2 regions of the Singulisphaera chitinilytica genome follow, and region 1 is predicted to be linked to the other one. Evidence: riboswitches for the same ligand, from Rfam matches in the RefSeq annotation. Region 1 holds a riboswitch; the other holds the start of a gene.
The links. Region 1 has a riboswitch for cyclic di-AMP ahead of ACOYYX_RS22760 (universal stress protein). Riboswitches for the same ligand answer to the same signal wherever they lie in the genome.
Positions count from the first base shown of each region.

Region 1 (5,735 bases):
ATCCGCTCCTTGGGCGTATACGCCCCCGGCTGGATCATGGACGGCTTCTTGGCGGTGACGGCCGGCCCGGCGGCGTGCTCGGCGGCGATCAGGGCCGCGCGATAAGCCTGGGTCCGGTAGCTCGCCGCTCCGACGACCACGGCCACCAGGGCCGAGAGGCCGAAGCCCATCCAGGTATGCCCCACCAGGACGGTGATGAGCACCTCGGTCGCGATGGCGGCGACGGCGAAGGTGACGTACCCCGTGCGGGCCGACTTGGTGAGCGGCACCGCGCGGTTGGTCACGATCGTCACGAGCCGGCCGGCCAGGCCCGTCACCAGGACCAGAAGCGCGAACCCTCGGGCGTCGGGCTTGACCACGCAGATCGTGCTCTCGATCGCGATCATCACGACCGTGAGCACCATCATCAGGAGCCGTTCGTGCCCCTTGAGGGCGAGCTCGAAGTTGGTCGACGTCGTACCGAGGTTGATCGCGATCGCCCCCACGACGCCGATGGCATAGAGCCCCGAGAGCACGGTGACGTTGGGGAAGACTAGCACGACCACCGCCGGCACGATCGCCGCGATCAGGAGCGGCAGCATCGGCATGCCGAAATTGTTGAGCCCGCTGAAGACCTTCGGCAGCTCCTTGTCGCGCGAGAGCATGAACTGGATCGACACGAGGTCGGCCAGGGCCGTGTTCACGGCCGAGAGCAGGAGCGCCGCGAAGACGACCGACGCGACCTTGGCGAAGGTCTCGCCGACGTAATGCACGGCGATGACCTTGAGCATGTCGTCGGTGTGCGCCGGCGTCTTCGGGGCGCTGTAGAGGATGCTGTCAGGCAGCGTGTTCATCGCCGCCGCGAGGATCAGGTTCAGGAGCACGATCTCGATCAGGACCGGGATGATCGACTTGCGCGCCGTCTTCTGGACGGGCTGGACCATGATGCCGGTCATGTTCGCGATCGCCTCGACGCCAGAGAGGGCCAGGACGATCTCGGTGAAGCCGATCCAGGACTTCCAGACCCCGTCCTTGAGCGGCGATTCGAGCGAGAGCGGCCCGATGGCCGGGTCGTGGATCGGCACGAGGCCGGTCATGTGCAAGACGGCCCTGACGCCGATGACCAGCGTGAGCGCGACCGTCGCCATGGCGATGAACATCGCCACCGTCCCCGCCTTCGCCGGGCCGAAATAGTTGAGCCCGCCGATCAATAAGATCGTGATGGCCGCCAGGATCGCCTCGATGGGCATCCCGAAGATCGCGAGCCCGTGGAAGCCTAATGCCGCCTCGAGGTAGTGGAATGCGTCGAGGCAAGAGAGCGACGCCGTCACCACGTAATCGGCGCAGAGGAGCAACCCCCCGATGACCGCCAGGAGCTGCGAGCGATGCCTGGCCGATGAATAGACGCCGCCGCCGTCGGGGAAGAGGCGGCAGATGATCTCATAGCTCCAGCCGACGCCGATGAGCAGCACGCTCATCAGGGCGACGAACCAGAACGAGGCCCTGCCGTTGAAGGCGAAGGCCAGACCGAGCACGTAGAGGCGGCTGGTGCCCCAGTCGCCGAAGAGCATGGGACCCGCGTGATACCAATGCAACTCGCGCGGACGTTCCCCAGTGGCCAGCATGGTCGACCGTTTTTCCTTCCCGATCGTTTTCTAGAGTTCTTGGGGGGTCACCTGCAATGGGGGCCGGCTCCACGAAGCCGGCAATCGCTGGCCGGAAGTGATCGACCTGGCGGGAAATTCCCCTCGGACGCCTACGAGGTTAGCTGTCGGGCTCGGAGCCGAAGGTGCCCCGTCGCGTCCTTGGACGCGATTCGCCCCAAGTTTTTGGGTCCCCCGTTCTCTCATCATTCCCGAGAGATTCGGCGCTCACATCGACAATATCCCCAAGAACACCTAATCGCCGTGAATTAAAAAGAACCCCGGACCCTTCGTCAAGAGGGACACCCAACCGCCGGGTCATTCAAGGGTTCCGACATCCGCGGCCGGACTCGGGACGTTGCTCGCGGGAAACGGATCGTCGAATCCATGGCCCCTGACACGTCTCTTCGGTCGGGCTGTTTTGTGGGCGGTCGGGGATCATGGCCTCGTCGCGGGAGGCGGTTCACGAGCATCGCCACCGTGCATCCGATTGTGACGATCAGGATGAACTCGATCAGGCGGCGGCTCGTGAGCCTGGGCAGGCGTGGGGGCCTGCGCGAGGGGCCTCCGGGATCGGGGGGCGGCAGGCCAACCTCGAAGACGTAGCCGAGGAAGGGGAGAGCCGTCGTCAGGTCGATCAAGGCGATCAGGCCGATTCCCAGCAGCGCGAGCCTCTCATCCCCGACCGTCGCGAGGGCGAGCAGCCAGGCCATCGACCCGGCCGAGGCCAGGGCGAGGCTCTTGAGCCGACGGACGGTGAGCCGAGGAAGTCGCATGCTGCTTGAGGAGTCCATCGACGAGACGACGCGAGTCAGTCCGGCGAGTGCCTCATCGTAGTCGAGGACGATCGAGTGGGAAACCACCTTGGAAACGAATGCGATCGGTTTCGACGCCCCACTCCCTTGCTCGCCCTGGCCCCGGCCTCGTATCGTTGCGGACGGCCTCGGCCGCTCGAGGCCCTCTTGCGACGACGCAAAGCGTCCTCCCTCAATAACGAGCCCCGACATGCGATATCCGTTGGCCCTGGCCCTGATCGCCCTCGCCGCGACCCGATCCCTGGGCGCGGAGCCCTTCTTCGAGACGAGGGCCATCTTCGCGCCCGAGGATATCCACAATCACGCCTCCTGCGTGACCGAGACCTCGGGCGGCGACCTGCTCGCGACCTGGTATCGCGGGAGCGGGGAGCGGAAGGCGGACGATGTGGTGGTCCTCGGCTCGTGGTTCAAGCGCGGGGCGAAGGCCTGGAGCCCGCGCTTCACCCTCGCCGACACCCCCGGGTATCCCGACTGCAACCCCGCGCTCTTCGCGGCCCCCGATCGTACGATCTGGCTCTTCTGGCCGACGATCCTCGACCACCGTTGGGAAGGGGCATTGCTGAAGTTCGCCGTCGCCAGGGATGACGGCAAGCATGACGGCCCCTTGCCCTGGTTCCGCGAAGGGGTCATCCACATGACCCCGCGCGCCTTCGACACGGCCGTCGCGAAGGCGATCGGCTCGCTGTCCGAGGCGGAGGCGAAAGGGGAGAAGGAACTCCTGAACCGCTACACCGAGCGCTCGAAGGATGAGCTCTACCAGCGGCTAGGCTGGATGCCGCGCGTCCGACCGCTGGCGTTGCCCTCGGGGCGCTGGCTCCTGCCGCTCTATTCCGACACCTTCGACGGCTCGATCATGGCTATCAGCGACGACAAGGGGGCGACCTGGGCGACGAGCGCCCCGATCCTCGGGTTCGGCAACATCCAGCCGAGCCTCGTCCGCAAGAATGATGGAACTATTGTCGCATTCATGCGAGATAACGGCAGACATCACCAGATTCGGCTCAGCAGTTCGAAGGACGACGGCCAGACCTGGGGGCCGGTCACCGACTCGACGCTCCAGAACCCCGGCGCGGGCGTCGACGCCATCCGGCTGGCCAACGGCCACTGGGCCATCATCTACAACGACGCACAGAAGGGGAGGAACTCGCTGGCCCTCTCCGTCTCCGACGACGAAGGGGCGACCTGGAAGTGGACCCGGCACGTCGAGAAGACCGGCGTCGAGCAGGACCGTTTCCACTACCCGTCCCTGCTCCAGACCCAGGACGGCCTGATCCACACCACTTATACCCGTCGCCTGAAAGGCGAGGGGAGCACGATCCAGCACACCGCCTTCAACGAAGAGTGGGTCATGCAGGGGGATGCCCCCTCGGGGAAGTGATTCAGAACGGCAAGAGCCGCCGGAACCCATGCCCGAGGATCACCGGGAAGAGAGCGAGGTTCCTCGCGAATGCCCTGGCGGGCGAGTAGCGAGGAGCCTCGGCCGGCTCCCCATCCTGGAGCCGGCTCAGGGCATGGGCGAGGGCCCGCAGGTGGGTGGGGCCGAACGGGCCGTCGTGGATCCGGGCGATCAGGTCGGCCGGGAGCCCGGATACGCCATGATAGGCTCCCAGCCAGGCCCCCAGGATCGCCGCGATCGAGTCGGTGTCGCCCCCCGCGCCGATGACCTCGGTCAGCGCAAGCTTCGGATCCTGGCCATAACGCAGGAAGCCGAACGTGGCGAAGGCCACGCTATGCACGACGAATCCGGTGGTCTTGCACCGCGAGGCGGCGGCCTGCGTGTCGACCTCTAACCTGGCAAGCTCCGCGGCCTCATCGACGGCGAGGCCCAGCGCGTCGATCGTCACGATCCGACGTGCCTGCGCCTGCACATCCTCGCGCGAGGCGGATCCCTGGCCACGCACGCTGGCCGCCGCCAACTCGGCCACGTAGAGGGCCCCCTCGACCGCACGCGGGTCGCAGTGCGTCGTCTCGGCCAGGGCCCGGCCGAAGAGGTTCCTCGACTCGAGGCGTTCGTGGAAGAACGAGCCGATCACGGCCGCTCGCATCGCCGCGCCGTTGCCGGCCGACATCACGCCGCTGGGTGTTATCACCAGGCCGATCCGCAGGCCCGCCTTCAAGGTGGCTCGCCCGGCGCCCCAGGGGAGCCGGCAGCACCAACCGAGCAGCGAGCGCCGGAAGGCCCTGGCGCAGCGTTCTGCGTCGGTTGGCTCCTGGATGAGGCTCTGCGCAATCAGGGCGGATAATTCGGTGTCGTCGGAGACGAACCCGGTGCGCCCCAGCAGCCGGAACCCCTCAATCCGCCCGAATCGTCGGGCTATCCGCCGCGCCGACAGTCCTTCCGTCGCGAGGCCGAGTGCATCCCCGAGCGCGGTCCCGAGCAGCGTCCCGGCGACGCGATCTTCGTGGCTCATACGGCTTCTTTCACCACAGTTGTTGTAGGAAGTTGCCGGCGTGCGCAGGGGTGTTCTCAAAGTGAGGCCGATTCGATCTCGCATTTAAATGGAGATGCGAGAGGCAGTTGCATCGATGTTGCTCGCTGAGAAGCCCCGATGGCACGATGGTTGCACATCAACGATAACCAATCAACGCACGAGTCACCACATTTCAAGGGTTTCACCGAGGCGGGTTTCGTCGGGTGTCTATCGCGTTGATGGCGGCGATCGTCGGGGCCATTTCAAAACATTCGAACCCCCGCGTCGCAAGCCACGAACTAAGGTTGTCCATAAGAGGACAGGCCGAAGCGTGAAGAGTCTCACCAGGAGGGTGTAAGCCGGGATCACAGGGAATGTTCCCCCTTCTAGTCAGCCGGCTCCTCGTCGAGCGGCTTTCTCATTTTGGGTCGATGTCTTCCGCCATGCCCCGAGCGTGGGCGGAAAACTCCCTGTGTAGGCAGAAAATAATGATCACACTATCGCATTTCGATAGGCTGGCCGAGTCCGTCGATCTCATCGCGCGACACGTCGATTATCCTGGCAAGCAGGAGGTCGTCGACCGTTGTGCCGAGGAAATCGCGGAGCTCTATCAGGCGGGCCAGATCAGCGACAACCAGGAAGGCCTGCTGCTCGGAATCCTCCGAGGCGAATACCAGAAGCAGCACGCCTGATCCCAGGTGTAACTCCGGCGCGGGCCATTTGCCGAGGACCGGGTCCGGACCCGTCCGTCCCGGTAAGCGGCCCGCGACCTCATTGCTAGCTTGCAGAATTCCATGCCGCGATGGAATTGGACATGTGATGGGGTGAGCGAACGTCTCGGCGTCCGCCTTCTTGCTTCTTGGCTTCGGCCGGGGAAGGGGGCGAGG
Region 1 is NZ_CP186274.1:5,727,978-5,733,712, reverse strand. Features, by position in the region: gene ACOYYX_RS22760 (universal stress protein) at 1-1,604, opposite strand, end outside; cyclic di-AMP (ydaO/yuaA leader) riboswitch at 1,718-1,859, opposite strand; gene ACOYYX_RS22755 (hypothetical protein) at 1,916-2,398, opposite strand; gene ACOYYX_RS22750 (sialidase family protein) at 2,628-3,815, shown strand; gene ACOYYX_RS22745 (ADP-ribosylglycohydrolase family protein) at 3,817-4,848, opposite strand; gene ACOYYX_RS22740 (hypothetical protein) at 5,337-5,540, shown strand.

Region 2 (5,735 bases), 4.2 Mb from region 1:
CACGGCGACGAAGTCCTTGCCGCGGATGATCTCGGGCTTCACCTCCTTCATCCGGTGGCAGAGCTGCGGCCCCTCGACCATCCGCTTGCGATGGCTGGTGCCGTGCGACATCATCGTGTAGGCCCGACGCTCGGGGTCGGTCTCGTTCTCGTACCAGCTATAGCGGCCGACGCCGTTGCCGTCGGGGGCGAAGACCTCCTTCGCCCATTCGGCGTCGCTCCCGGCCTCCATCAGCCAGTCGACGACCATCAGGCCGTCGCCGACCTCGCGGAACCCTGTCTCCTTATCGAGGAACGAGCCCTTCTCGATCCCGGTCATCCAGTGCTTCGGGCTCGACTTGGGGATGACGGCCTCGAGCTTGTCCGTCTCGATCTTGATGGCGCGAGCGTCCTCGGTCGCGTCCGCGAGCCCTGCCGCGCCCGCCGACTGCAGCGGGGCCGATCCTGCGACGAGCCATCCCAACGCCGTCGGGATGAAGAGAGCCTTGAAGATTCGCATAAGGGGGGCCTCGAGGAAGGTGGGTCTGACGAACATGGTGGTGTTGTCACGACCGACCATAGCGGAACGGTCCGCCCGTTGCCAGCACGAGGATAGGCCCCACGCCCTCATGATCTGCGAGGACGATTCACGGGTCTCGTAAATTTTAAGTAATCATCTCGGCGAATATTTATTTTTGGCCCTTGGAGGTGGATTGATCTCCAACTTTCAAGGATGCCCGGACGGTCAGGCGGCGTGGATCAGGAGGCTGACGCGCTCGGGGAGCTGCATCATGACGGACTGGATCTGGTCGCCGGCGAGGGCCCGGTAGAGGATGTTGCGGCGCGTGGCTTCCATCAGGAGGACGTCCGCCTCAAGGGTCCGGGCGACTTCGAGGATGGTGCCGGGAATGTCGCGGGCGGTCCGGTACTGGACGCGGAGGGCGATGCCGGCTTCGGCCGCCTCGAGGGCGATCCGATCGATGATCTCGCCGGCCCGCTTGTCCTCGGCCAGGGTCGGCAGGGCGTTCGGGCCCATCGGGGTATAGGCGATCGGCCGCAGGAAGAGGACGATCAACTCGGCGTGCCGCTCCTGGCATTCGCGGAGCGCGAACGCGATCAGGCTCGGCCTGTCGCCGCTGATCGGGACCAGGACACGCGCCTTGATGGCGACCGGGATCGGCGCGGGGGCGGGCTCCGTCTCGCTGAGCAGGCTGCCGCGGAGCTGCTTGGGTTTCGCACGGCGCGGGAGGGAGCGTCGGGGGCGTTCGCGGGCCGTGAAGGCGGAGCTCGCCGCCGTGCGAAGACGCTTCGGCCCTTCCTTCTTCGGCAGGAACCCCTTGAGGACGGGGCGGAGCGATTCGGCCAGGAACTCGAGTCCCATGAAGAGGACGCTCGTGATCCAGTCGAGCATCCCGGAGAGGAACAAGGCGATCATGCCGACCGCCGCAAACGTCACGACCGTCCAGAGACGCTGTGGGAACCGCATCGGAGCAAATACCCGGCTCGTCCCAACGCTGAGATCGGGCCCGGGGGCGATGGGCCGGACGGACCCTCCCCGCTGCGAGTCGCAAAGGGGAAGGACCAGGGGACGTTGCGGGGACCGATCTCTCGAGATCGGGTCGCGCCAACTGCGGGACGGCAGCCGGCGCGTGGTCTACTCCTCGGACGCCTGCGAGGTTAGCTGACGGGCTCGGGGCCGAAGGTGCCCCGTCGCGCCTTATTCGACGCGATTCGCCCCAAAAAGTTGGGTCCCCCGCTCTCCCGGCCCCCCGGGAGACTCGGCGATCTATCAGCAACGTCCCTTCTCAACCAAGAATGATTCCAACGCCGCGAAGACTCTTCGTCAAGAGAGTGGTCGCCGGGCGTATGACGATTGCAACGTCGTCATCCGGGATATCGCGCGCAAACGATACGCGAGGAAGAGATAAGGCGGAGTTCACGTCGCCGATGGCCGCGCGGCCGGGCGAGGCGGGGGCAGGCAGCAGTCGACCGGGCAGACGTCGTGGTTGGCGCCGAACATCCCGATCGCCCGGCGCACCGCCGTCCCCCGGAACCGCTCCTCGATCAACTCGCCGAGCATGGAGACGAAGGCCGGGTGGGTGCCGACCGTCCCCGCCCTGACCATGTTCAGGCCTATCTCGGCGCAGGCTTTTTGAGCCTCGTCGTCGAGGTCGTAGAGGACCTCCATGTGGTCGGAGAGGAACCCGACCGGGTGGACGACGACATCCTCGACCCCTTCCTGGCGGAGCTGGCGGAGGTGGTCGACGATGTCGGGCTCGAGCCAGGGGTCGGTCGGCCGCCCGCTCCGGCTCTGGTAGACGAGGCGGCAGTTCTCCGGCTCCGCGCCGACGGCCTCGGCGATCAACTGGCAGGTCTCGGTGAGCTGCGCCTCGTACCGGCAGTTCGCCGCCATCGAGCTGGGGATGCTATGCGCCGTGAAGGCCAGGCGGGTCGCCTCACGACGCTCGGCCGGGATCTGGGCGAGGGCGTCGCGGACCCGGTCGGCGTTGGCGGCGATGAAGTCCGGGTGGTTGTAGAAGACGCGGATCTTGTCGATCGGCGGGGCCGGGCCGCCCACGGATTCCTGGGCCCGCGCGACGTCCTCGCGATACTGCCGGCAGCTCGAATAGGAACTGTACGCCGCCAGGACGAGGCCGAGCCCACGCTTGACGCCGTCGGCGGTCATCTTCGCCAACGTGTCGGCGAGCAGCGGGTTCCAGTTGCGGTTGCCCCAGTAGATGGGGACGTCCAGGCCGCGCCGTTTCAACTCGGGCTCGAGCGCGGCGATCAACTCCCGGACCTGGCCGTTGATCGGGCTGACGCCGCCGAAGTGGTAGTAGTGCTCGGCGACCTCGAGCATCCGCTCTCGCGGCACGTTCCGGCCTCGGAGGACGTTCTCCAGGAACGGGATCACGTCGTCGCGATGCTCGGGACCCCCAAAGCCGACCACGAGGACGGCGTCGTAAGACTTCGGCATTTCCGGTTCTGCTGTGCCCATGCGTCGGGAGTCCCTGGCCATTGGCGGGTGGAGGCCGACCCCTGCCCCATCCGGGCGGACGGACGATGGGATCGGCCTGCGATATTCTACAGCTGCGGGCCACCCGCCTTGAAGCCGAGCTCTCCCTGCGAATGCGAGGCCATCGAACGCGGCGTCATGCATCGGGAGTATAAATTGGATAAGTTGTGAAATGTATGAATGTGGAAACGAAGCCCGTCCGAGCTTTGCTGCTCATAACCCCTTTCGATTTCTATGGGCAGGGGATTTCGCGATTGATCTGTCGTGTTACAATTGTGAGAGGTCTTGGGCGCGGTGTTCGATGAGGGGGGACTCGGGTGATCGGGTCGAGGCTCCAGGGGACATCGTGCGCCCCGAGATCGTCCGCCTACGGCGCAGCGGCGTCGATCCTCGAATCAGGAGTCTCCGGTGATCATCGCAGATCGCTTGTCGGCAACGCACTTGAGGAAGTTGATCCGGGGACGACGACCTGGGCATCGGGCGCCGAGCCTGCTCCTGCTCTTGAGCCTGGCGGTGGGGCGTACGCTCATCGCCGAGCAACCGCCGGCGGACGAGGGCTCGATGCCCGTCCAGACCCAGTTGCAGATCCTGACGGACCTCAACATCGCCGAGCACGTCATCGAGCCCGAGCCGTTCACGGATTGGTGCAAGCCGGTCCTCATCGCGATCCGGGATCGTTTCCAGAAGGACAAGTCCAAGCGGGACGTCGTGCTGCAGATCACGCTTCACACGAAGGGAAAGCCCGACATCGAGCCGGCGGGGCGACCGGCCCTCTCCGACGCGGAGGTCAAAGAACTGACGGCCCTCGTGTCTGCGGAGAAGGCCCCGCATACGAAGCTGGTCGACTTCACCTTCCGGATCGAGGCGGCCGTGAACGGGGGTGTGGAGGACAAGTCCACGCCCCTGGTGCCGAAGCTGGAAGCGCCCGACGACCGCCGCTTCTCCGAGTTCAAGGCCGCCACGACCGAGCAGAGGCTGGCCATGCTGAAGGCCTGGGTGAGGGATGAGTCGATCCCGCTGCTGGCGGTCTTCTGCGGCGAGGCCGAGCCCAAGTTCGAAGGGGTGAGGAACCTCGGCAAGGCGCTCGAGAAGATCGAGCCGGGCCAGCCGATCGACGTCGCCGCCCTGACCGACCGCAACCCCGACTTCTGGCGGGCCATGATGGAGATGCAGGTGGGGAACTTGCTGGTCCCCTGCGCCCGGATCGCCCTGCATCTCGCCAACGGCGAGGTCGAGCAGGCCCGGCGTTGGCTCGAGATGGCTCCCTTTTTTGACAACGGCAAGACCGGGGCGAGCCGCTGGCTGGCGAACATGCGTCGATTCGTCATGCTCTTTGATAAGGATGTCAATGAACGAGTGCGTGAGGGTGTCGCGCTGCACGACAAGGGGAAGTACGAGGAGGCGTTGAAGATCTATGCGGATCTCCTGAAGTCCTATCCCGGATCGGCCTACGCCCGCTTCGAGCAGTTCCACACGCGGCGGACGCAGATCATGGAGGCGAAAGGTGGAATCGCCGAGGCCCAGGCCGACTGGCCCGAGGTCCACAAGGCGATCCTCGCGTGCGACCCGCTCTATCCCTCGGTGGCCCAGGCGAAGGGGAACGTCGAGGGCTACCGCGTCGGGCTGCGGATGGAGATCGACAAGCTGTTCAAGGATCGGGACAGGGCCGAGACCGACCTCGTCCGCTATGCCGACATCGCGCTCGACCTCGACGCCTACGGGTTCGCCGGGTTCCTGTACTGGAACGCCCTGACGAGGATCGAGCCCGAGGCCTATGGCAAGCGCGACCTCGTGGGTTACTTCCTCTACTGCCTCGACAGGCTCGGCGTCGAGAAGATCCGCGAGAACTTCGAGGGTTACGACGCGGCGGCGCTCGCGAAGATCGCCGCCGAGCGTCGCAAGGCGATGGAGGAGTCGCCGATGTACCGGCTCTTCCGGAAGGACGCGGAGGAGAAGAAAGGGGACGAACCCGAGCGGAAGGGGGATCGGTGATCGTTCCCGCGGTTACGGCTTCGCGAACCCTTCGAGCGGCTTCTCCTGGGGATCCCCCTCCCGGAGCCGATAGGCGGCGTCGGCGGGGATGTCCTTGTAGACGTCGACCTTCCCCGAAGGCCAGCGCACCTCAAGGGACTCGATCCGCTCGGCGGGGCCTAGGCCGACGTGGATGCGGGGGTCGTTGGCCGAGAGGAAGCTGCCGCCGCCGAAGCGCTGGGTGACCTGGCGATGGCCAGCGGCGGTCAGGGTGAGGCGGGCGCCGACGGCGTCGCGGTTGGAGCCCTGTCCCCCTTCGAGGTGGAAGAGGGCGAAATGGCCGGGCGTCGAGGCCCCCTCGTTGTGGAAGTAGGCCAGTGGGCTGTTCTGCGAGAGGATTAGGAGGTCGATGCGGCCGTCGTTGTCGAGGTCGCCGAGTGCAAGGCCCCGGCCGAGGCGCTGGACCTGCCAGGGGGAGCCCGCCCGGTCGGAGACCTCTTCGAGATGCCCGCCGGGGAGGCCGAGCAGGAGCTGCGCGGGCATGGCGCTCGGGATTGCCGGGCGGTAGTCGTTCACGTGGCCGTTGGCCGAGGCGACGTCGAGCCGGCCGTCGTTGTTGGCGTCGAGGAAGGCGAGGCCGAAGCCGAGCAGGTAGCGGCTCGGCGCGACCATCCCCACCACGGCCGAGTGATCGGCGAACTGGCCCGAGCCGAGGTTGCGGAAGAAGGTGGTCGACTCGCCGTAGAAGTTGGTGACGGCCAGGTCGATCA
Region 2 is NZ_CP186274.1:109,174-114,908, reverse strand. Features, by position in the region: gene ACOYYX_RS00385 (hypothetical protein) at 1-498, opposite strand, end outside; gene ACOYYX_RS00380 (universal stress protein) at 724-1,464, opposite strand; cyclic di-AMP (ydaO/yuaA leader) riboswitch at 1,629-1,772, opposite strand; gene ACOYYX_RS00375 (ferrochelatase) at 1,915-2,976, opposite strand; gene ACOYYX_RS00370 (hypothetical protein) at 3,403-4,986, shown strand; gene ACOYYX_RS00365 (FG-GAP-like repeat-containing protein) at 4,999-5,735, opposite strand, start outside.
Region 2: another riboswitch for cyclic di-AMP. It lies ahead of ACOYYX_RS00380 (universal stress protein); the one in region 1 lies ahead of ACOYYX_RS22760 (universal stress protein).